DNA from 3 places in the Virgibacillus salidurans genome. Region 3 is predicted to be linked to each of the others. Evidence: riboswitches for the same ligand, from Rfam matches in the RefSeq annotation. Region 3 holds a riboswitch; each other region holds the start of a gene.
What was found. Region 3 has a riboswitch for S-adenosylmethionine ahead of KFZ58_RS14875 (sodium:solute symporter family protein). Riboswitches for the same ligand answer to the same signal wherever they lie in the genome.

Region 1 (3,165 bases), 760 kb from region 3:
GGAGGCGGGAGAACCTGTCCACATGCTTTTTTAAGGAGGTTAAAAAATTTCAGTTACCGATTTAAAAGCTGCTCAAAAATGGTCTAAAATTCCTAAGGACATCCAGATGCAGCTTCTTAGCAATGTGTTTTGTGTCAACTGCATGGAAACTACTATCGTCGATTATGACATGCATAACGACAAGCATGGAATATTGCTTAAAGGAAAATGCAAAAAATGCGGGGAAGATGTTGCTAGACTTATTGAGGATAATTAAGAAAGGGTAATTTAATTTAGAGGTAATCGCTAACCTTAGGGAGAGCGGTCACCTTTTTTATTTTACAGTAATATACATTCCAAGCCACATCCATTTCTGAAGTCAGGAAAATGTTTATTTTTCAAGAGCAGAAGGAATACTATTTACACCAGCAACAAAAAGGAGTGTATAGTAATGAGTCAAACTGAGATCAAAGCAACCGTTGAAAAAATTCTAAAAAGCAGCTACGTTGGCCCGATGGCAACAGTGAAGAATAATAAGCCCCATACAAGGTACATGACGTTTTTCAATGAAGGATTGAAGCTCTATACGTTAACGAGCAAGGAAACGGATAAGGCGGAGGAAATTGAAGCGAATCCTTTCACGCATATTCTGCTCGGATACGATGGTGAAGGATTTGGTGATGATTATGTGGAATATCAAGGGAAGGTCTCCTTTAATAATTCAGAAGCACTGAAAAAGGAGCTGTGGAATGACACGATGAAAATTTATTTTGATGGCCCAGAGGACCCAGAACTTGTCTTGCTGGAGATTAATCCAACTGCCATCCGGGTTATGAATAAAAAAGGAGAAGCACCAAAGGAATTGGAATTCTAAGGATGAACTGGGACGGCTCTTCTGCTTTTTAGGAAGCAAAAGGGCTGCCCCGTGCTTCCCCGTTGATTTGTGCAAGTAACATATGGAAGAAGGTAATGTCATGAACATCGGCATGTTTCTTGACCGGGATGGTGTAATCAATGAGGTACTCACCAATCGGGTGAAATTCGTAAATAAGCCAAAGGACTTCCATTTGCTAAGTGGTGTAGGCGAAGCTGTAAGGCGGTTCAATGATTTGGGATTTAAGGTTTTCGTTGTAACGAATCAGGGGGGGATCGGGCTTGGCTATATGCAAGAAACTGCTTTAGAGGCAGTACATACAAAGATGAAAAAAGATTTAGCCGCATTTGGTGCAACCATCGATGACATCGCTTATTGCCCCCACAAGCCACATGCGAATTGTGCCTGCCGTAAGCCGAAGCCGCAAATGATTTTGGATTTTGCAGAAAAACATGATATTGATTTAGATCAAAGTTATATGGTAGGGGACCGCGAGCCGGATATTGAAGCAGGGAAGGAAGCGGGTGTTAGGACCATTCTTATTGGAAATAGGAAAGAAACACGAGCAGATGCAGACATGTTTTTTCCAGATCTTATTTCGGTTGCACAGTGGATAGGGTGACACACGTATGCATGCTACCCTTTGTCGTTAGTATTGTGAGGGTTGTCCATGCTTCCTTGCTTTTTATCTATAAAAATGCTACTATCGTTTGTATAGTAATTCAAATAATTCAGGTAACGATTCTTATTAAGAGAGGCTGAGGGACTAAGCCCAGTGACGCTTCAGCAACCTGTTATTATAACAAGGTGCTACTTCTAGCAAGTTGATGAAACTTGGAAGATAAGAAGATGATCGCATGATAGTGCCTCTTCTTAATCGAAGGGGCCTTTTTTGATTAAAGGAGCGGAATACCATGACAACAACAAAATTAGATAGCAAGGCACCATTCAAAGCAGACCATGTGGGTAGTTTTCTAAGACCGGAACGCCTTAAACAGGCAAGAGCCCAGAATGCAAATGGAGAAATTTCCGCCCAGCAGCTTCGTACTATTGAAGATGAAGAAATAAGCAAACTTGTCGAAAAGCAGAAGGAAGCAGGACTTACGTCGATAACCGACGGGGAATTTCGCCGTTCATGGTGGCATTTTGACTTTCTAGAAAATTTGGGTGGTGTGGAAGGATTCGAATCAAACACTGGATTGAAGTTTGATGGCATTGAAACAACTGCCCATGCGATTCGTGTAACAGGCAACGTTGATTTTAATGAAGATCATCCATTCCTAGATCATTTCAAGTTTTTGCGAGGAAAAGTAGGAGAGGATCATGTTGCCAAGCAGACCATTCCAAGCCCTAATATGCTCCTAGTTCGGGCGGAGATTGATAATGAAGTTTATGGTGATATTGAGGATTTGTTGAGGGATTTGACAAATGCCTATAAAAAAGCGATTCAGGCTTTTTATGATGCGGGATGCCGCTATTTACAGCTTGATGACACGTCATGGGCTTCCTTTTTATCGGAAGAGGGGGAACAATCGCTCCGCGCGGAAGGGTATGAGCCTGCCGAACTGCAAAAATTATGCAAACGCGCTATCAATGAATCCATCGCCGATCGTCCAGATGATCTTCTGGTTACCATGCATATTTGCCGGGGCAATTACCGTTCGTTATTTCAGTTCTGGTTCGTATGATAAGGCATCGGAAACGATATTTAATGGTCTGAATGTTGACGGGCTTTTTCTTGAATTTGACGACGGGCGTTCCGGTGGATTCGAACCGCTGAAACATGTGAACAGGGATGATCTGCATGTTGTTCTAGGTTTAGTTACATCCAAATTTGCTGAGCTGGAAAATAAAGCCCTTGTAAAAGAGCGAATTGCTGAAGCGGCTGGATATCTATCCTATGATAACCTATGTCTTAGCCCGCAATGTGGATTTGCTTCAACGGAAGAGGGTAATGATTTAACGGAAGATCAGCAATGGGATAAAATCCGCCATATTGTAGAAATTTCTGAAGAAGTGTGGCAATAAACAGGTGCGAGTTTTAACGTTGTTAATAGAATAAGTATGCAGGAGGGAGAGATGTCAGTTGCCAATAAACATACCGAAAGAATTGCCTGCAACGGAAGTATTAAAACAAGAGAAAATTTTTGTGATGGATGAAGATCGGGCAAGGATGCAAGACATTCGTCCACTTAATATAATCATCTTAAATTTAATGCCGGAAAAGGAAAGGACGGAGTTACAGCTCCTGCGTTTATTGGGGAATACGCCCCTGCAGGTAAATATCACGTTCTTAAGAATGCGGACACATG
Region 2 (3,165 bases), 610 kb from region 3:
ATTGTGTGCTAACGTATCCATTATTTTATCTAGATTTCTTTTAATATGTTCTATTTCTTTTTCCAAGCGGTCTAAACGAACAGATTCATTATACTGGGAGGGCTTCCGGTTATTATTTTGTTATCTCCCTTGTATATTTTCTATTATCGTACTGCACGAGTGATCAGTGAATACCAAAAAGTAAGATAATTAAAAAGCGTTTATATTGTGACTTTCAACATTTTTAAAATTTCCAATTCCTTACATAAAAATTATACCATACAGCAGATCCCGCCGTATGGTATAACTCTAAACTTTATCAAATTTTTCCGCCAATGCCTTTAATTCAGCTACCTTATCCGTTTTTTCCCATGGAAACTTAATATCCGTTCTACCGAAATGGCCATAGGCAGCTGTGTTTCTGAAAATAGGCTTTTGTAAATCAAGCATACGAATGATGCCAGCAGGCCGTAAATCAAATATTTCCCGAATGGCTCTTGCAAAATTTTCTTCACTGACGTGACCTGTACCAAATGTATTGACCGCAATGGATACAGGCTCTGCAACACCTATTGCATAAGCGAGCTGTACTTCACACGTTTTTGCTAAATCGGCTGCAACGATATTTTTGGCCACATAGCGAGCTGCATATGCTGCGGAACGATCTACTTTCGTTGCATCCTTCCCGCTGAACGCGCCTCCGCCATGACGGGCATACCCCCCATATGTGTCTACCATAATTTTACGGCCTGTTAAACCTGCGTCTCCTTGTGGACCTCCTATAACAAATCGCCCTGTTGGATTGATAAAATAATTGGTTGTTTCATCCAGTAGATGTCCTGGCACAACAGGTTTGATAACATGTTCAATGATATCTTTTTCAATTTGTGCACCAGTAATGTCCTGATGATGCTGTGTGGAAATAACAATGGTATCTACTTTAACTGGATTATCTTGTTCATCGTATTCAACGGTTACTTGCGTTTTCCCGTCTGGGCGCAGATAGGAAAGAACTTTTTCTTTTCTCATATCTGATAATCGTTTTGATAACTTATGGGCTAGAGAGATTGGCAGGGGCATGAGTTCCTCGGTTTCGTCACATGCATAGCCAAACATAAGACCTTGGTCTCCTGCGCCAATCGAGGCAATTTCTTCATCACTCATTTTACCTTGACGCGCCTCAAGTGCCTGATCAACGCCACCTGCAATATCTGCGGATTGTTCATCGATTGCGGTTAATACCGCACATGTTTCAGCATCAAATCCATATTTTGCTCTTGTATAGCCTATATCTTTAATCGTTTGACGAACAGTTGCAGGAATATCCACATACGTGCTCGTCGTAATTTCTCCTGATACTAATACAAGCCCTGTGGTTACCGTTGTCTCACAAGCAACACGTGCATGCGGATCATTTTTTAATATTTCATCCAGAATAGCATCTGATATTTGATCAGAAATCTTATCCGGATGCCCTTCTGTTACGGATTCAGATGTAAATAAACGACGATTTGCAGCCATACGGCTAAATCCTCCCTTTAATGATGTTACGGAACTCTGTTTATTATTCTATGCATTTTATTATTCAAAGTACCAACTAAAAAAGCCCTTCCTACAATCTGAGGAAAGGGTACCAAAGCCTTTCGCTCTTATTGTTCAAGGAATATCCTTGCATCAGGTGAGCACCTTTTCACCGTAGTGATGGTTGCTGGGTTTCATAGGGGCTGTCCCTCCACCAACTCTGAATAAGAGATCCGTTCGCAATTTAGCTTAACGAAAGCAGCCTTCTATGTCAACTATTTAATAGCTTAGCAGATTGAAGAAAAATTTCCGAAAAAAATCCAATAAATAGTGTGGACTAATGTTAATAATGTGTTATACTATTTACAAATTGATGCATATGATAATTTTATATTTTAAAAAATCATCAAAAGGCGGGTATTTCATATGAAAACGGTAGAAAATGCATTAGACAAAAATATATCTTCCCATAAAAACCTGATTAAAAATGCACCTGTTCCTCGTTTGGTCGAGAATATATTATCAAAAAATGAAGGTGTTCTTACTGCAACCGGGGCTGTTCGGGCAACGACAGGAACCTATACAGGTCGTTCACCAAAAGATAAATTTATTGTGAAGGATGACATTTGTGAGGATTTTATTGATTGGGGTCCCGTTAATCAAGCCATTGATGAAACCTCCTTTAATAAGCTTTACGAAAAAGTACTCACGTATTTAGAGGAAAAAGATGAGCTATATCAATTCAAAGGGTTTGCTGGAGCGGATTCTGCTTACCGTCTTCCAATTCAAGTAATTAATGAGTATGCATGGCATAATTTATTTTCTCGCCAATTATTCATTAACCCGACAAATGAAGAACTTGCTTCACACCAGCCTGAATTCACGGTAGTATCAGCACCGAATTTCAAGGCAGATCCGGCAATTGATGGTACCAATTCAGAGACATTTATTATTATTTCGTTTAAAAAGCGGGTTGTTTTGATCGGTGGAACGGAATATGCCGGGGAAATAAAGAAATCTATCTTTTCGGTTATGAATTATTTACTGCCGAGACGAAATATTTTATCAATGCATTGTTCGGCAAATGTTGGCCCAGAAGGCGATGTTGCATTATTCTTTGGTCTATCGGGAACTGGAAAGACAACGTTATCCGCTGATCCATACCGTCGCTTAATCGGTGATGATGAGCATGGATGGAGTCCAAACGGCGTATTTAATATTGAGGGGGGCTGCTATGCAAAGTGTATCAACCTGTCCGAGAAGAAAGAGCCGCAAATTTTTAATGCGATTCGATTTGGCTCCGTGCTGGAAAATGTCGTTCTCGATGATGAAACACGACTTCCTGATTATGATGATGTGTCGTTAACAGAAAATACACGTGCCGCCTATCCATTAGACAATATTGATAATATTATAAGCCCAAGCGTTGCCGGACATCCGAATACAATTATTTTCTTAACAGCTGACGCTTCCGGAACTTTGCCGCCGATTAGTAAATTAACGAAAGAGCAAGCCATGTATCACTTTTTAAGCGGATATACAAGTAAATTGGCAGGTACAGAGCGCGGGGTAACAGAGCCACAGGCTACATTTTCAGCATGCTTTGGTTCACCATTCCTGCCGCTGGTACCATCAACTTATGCGGAAATGTTAGGAGAAAAAATT
Region 3 (3,165 bases):
GGCCAGAACAGGGCGGCTACGACTGGAGCGAATGTTGCACTGTTTCGAATGGTCCAAGCAAGTACATTCCACCAAGCGGATTGCTCTGTCCGCATTAAGCCAAATACAATCATTAAACCTGTTAAAAGCAGCAAGGAAATTTTTGTATATTTGATCAGCTGATTCTCCGTTGCAGCTGGCTTTAGTGCACTGCCGACATCACGACCGAGACTGGTCGCTCCGGAAAATTGGCACGGACCTCCCCATCCCAGCGCGCATGCCCATACGCCTAAGAAAAACAGACCTACAAGCGGTGCAGGAAGAACTTCCATTAAATACTGAGGAACCGCAATGAGCCCGGTTTGTGCATTTGGAACAATGATGCTAGCAGCAATCCCAAATAAAACACCACCAACGATGAATGGAACAGCCATGAATCCAGCCATGATTAAGCCTTTTTGCCCTTCTTCAGGTGTTCGTGAAGAAAGTGCCATCTGAAAAGCGGCCTGTGCAAGAATGACGTTTACCAGGAAAGTTCCAAACCAAACGACAATAACCTGCAATCCGACACTACCAAAATCAAACATAGCCGGTCTTTCTACAGCAAGTGTACGGAGGCCGTCTATCCCAGGATTTATGAAAAAGGCGGTGACACCAATGATGAGCATTACTGCAAATAATACCATGTTCATCGTTTGCGTAAAGGCGATGGACCACATGCCACCAGCCTGCAGGTAAACGAAAAGCAGAATGGCGGTAAACGCCACCGATAGAGGCAAGGATATCCCCGTAAACACGTGAATGGCAGAGGCAAATGCTATCGCAGTTGCAACCGACCACATGGGAAACGCAAAGGCGGTAATAGCCCCGGCAACTCCTTTTGCTGTTCGTCCATATTTATCACCAATCATGCCAGAAACAGTAACAAGCATCTTTTTCCGAAATGAACGAATGATTAAAAAGGCAATAATAAAAATTTGAACCATTTCCGCAACTCCATACCAAACTGCTGATATCCCGCTTAGATACGAAAGCTCAAGAATGGAAATATATGTAGAACCAGAAAATAATCCAGTTATACAAAATGCCACAATCCATTTATTGAAATTTCGATTGCCTACAAAATAACTGTCTTTCTTCGTTACACGCCGTTTAGCAAATTGACCGGCAATAATCAATGCAAAGGTATAGCCAATCGCAAGAATGATAATCCATACGCCATATTCCGTCATGTTGTTTCGCTCCTTTTGTTGTTATTATTTAGATCGTATTTCTTTGTTTTTGACGGAACTTCTTCCCTTGGAAAAAATAAAAACCCTCTTCCAAAAGATAAGAAGAGGGTTGAATAATCTGGACTCCTCTTCTTATCTTTCAGACACAGTCTGATGGAATTGGCACAGTACTCACAAAGAGCCCGCTGCCGAGGCTTCAAAGGGCCATAACCCTCCACCTCTCTTAATAAGAAGTTCGTTTATGTAATTGTGTATAATTTACAGTGTTTTGGCGATTAAGTCAATAGTTTTTTTACTTTTCGCCTCAATTCATATAATAGCGACATATATTTTAGAATGTAAAGACAGAAAGCATGAGGACTCCCCCATACTTCCACTAAATCAACCTTTCTCCATAGGGAGATCTTTATCCGCTGCCCATTCTGTCATCGATCCATCATATACAGCTACATTGCTTTACCCTAAATTCTTAAGCCACTCCGTAATGTGCTCCGCCGTTGGTAATTTCTTTGACCCTCTCCACAACGTCCTCGTTTTTACTATTAATCGTATGTGTTGCGCCCAAGTTCCTAAGTCCCTGGCAAGCTCTAAGCGACTGTCATGGAGATCTACTGCGATGATATGCTTACATCCGATGAATTATAGAAAGATTTGATATGTAAACAGGGAGGTAACAAATATTGTTAATGGTGAGAAGGCGGAGATATTAATTTTGAGGAAATGCCTTGGCGCAAAAAAACAAAGCCCCCACAACGGAGGGCTTATTTTTAGTAATATCTGTTACAACAATGACAGAATTCCTTCTTGGAGTAATTAGATTTTCTGCATTGACTATCGTAACGATTTTCCTGACATTTGTCATGATATTGGTTATTATTTTCTTTGCAGCAATCATGATAATGCTCTTTCTTCATGTGACAGCAACATTTACAATCTTCTTCGTGTTTCTTTTTACATTGGTCGTGATAACACATATCTTATCTCTCCTTTCCTATTCAATATACGCAATTAGGAATAAAGAGAGTGGACAAAGCTAATAGTAGATAGTACATTTTTATTAATATAGATTTACGTGTATCCGATCCGTAAATATCATTAGCGATTTGATATAACCGTTCGCATTATGCCCACATGGTTAAAGAATTTCGTAAGGTGGATGAGGAAAAAACAATGGACGTATTTTCTACCATATGAATTTTTTACACTACATTTACAGATTGGCTATTGTATAAGCGCATGAACACTGGTATTATAGGCTAGGTTAAACGTGGTTCGAGACCCTCCCACGGAAAAAAACTAAGGAGATGTTTAAAAATGAAAGCACGCACTTTAGTGATAAACGGAGTGTTAGCGGCGTTATATATCGCAGTTTCGGTAGTTATTCAACCTTTTGGATTTACGAATGTTCAGTTCCGTATTTCCGAGATGTTTAACCACCTCATTGTTTTTAATAAGAAATACTTTTTCGGAATTATTTTAGGCGTATCTTTAACCAATTTATTATTTTCACCATTAGGTATTTATGATCTTATATTTGGCGTTGCGCACTCGGCTATTTCATTATCCATTATCATAGTACTGGCGCGTTATATTAAAAATATATGGATCTTGCTGATTGCCAATACATTGGTATTTTCATTCAATATGTTCATCATTGCATTTGAACTCAACCTTGCATTGGCGTTGCCATTTCTATTCACATGGCTCACAACAGCCGCCGGGGAACTGGTCGTCATGGCTGTTGGGATACCCATTATGTATGCATTAAACAAACGGATACATTTTAATAAACTTATCTGATGTTAAGAAGCACTGGGACGGCTCTCTTGCGCTCCGTGCTCCCCCACACAAAAATCCTAATTTCCCTTTAACGAGAAATTAGGATTTAATCATTTCACATGCAACCTTTTGAAAAGAGGTATCCTCCCCTTAAAACGGTACATTCATCGTCGTT

Region 1: another riboswitch for S-adenosylmethionine. It lies ahead of KFZ58_RS18350 (5-methyltetrahydropteroyltriglutamate--homocysteine S-methyltransferase); the one in region 3 lies ahead of KFZ58_RS14875 (sodium:solute symporter family protein).
Region 2: another riboswitch for S-adenosylmethionine. It lies ahead of metK (methionine adenosyltransferase); the one in region 3 lies ahead of KFZ58_RS14875 (sodium:solute symporter family protein).

Annotation. Positions count from the first base shown of each region.
Region 1 is NZ_CP074373.1:3,680,563-3,683,727, reverse strand. It holds gene KFZ58_RS18360 (pyridoxamine 5'-phosphate oxidase family protein) at 431-853, shown strand; gene KFZ58_RS18355 (D-glycero-alpha-D-manno-heptose-1,7-bisphosphate 7-phosphatase) at 954-1,475, shown strand; SAM riboswitch class I at 1,596-1,701, shown strand; partial or broken gene KFZ58_RS18350 (5-methyltetrahydropteroyltriglutamate--homocysteine S-methyltransferase) at 1,768-2,881, shown strand; gene metA (homoserine O-acetyltransferase MetA) at 2,940-3,165, shown strand, end outside.
Region 2 is NZ_CP074373.1:2,312,788-2,315,952, forward strand. It holds gene metK (methionine adenosyltransferase) at 289-1,500, opposite strand; SAM riboswitch class I at 1,626-1,731, opposite strand; gene pckA (phosphoenolpyruvate carboxykinase (ATP)) at 1,927-3,165, shown strand, end outside.
Region 3 is NZ_CP074373.1:2,924,077-2,927,241, forward strand. It holds gene KFZ58_RS14875 (sodium:solute symporter family protein) at 1-1,211, opposite strand, end outside; SAM riboswitch class I at 1,341-1,444, opposite strand; partial or broken gene KFZ58_RS14880 (zinc-binding dehydrogenase) at 1,693-1,844, opposite strand; gene KFZ58_RS14885 (hypothetical protein) at 2,000-2,248, shown strand; PreQ1 riboswitch class I at 2,473-2,517, shown strand; gene KFZ58_RS14890 (QueT transporter family protein) at 2,526-3,011, shown strand; gene codA (cytosine deaminase) at 3,141-3,165, opposite strand, start outside.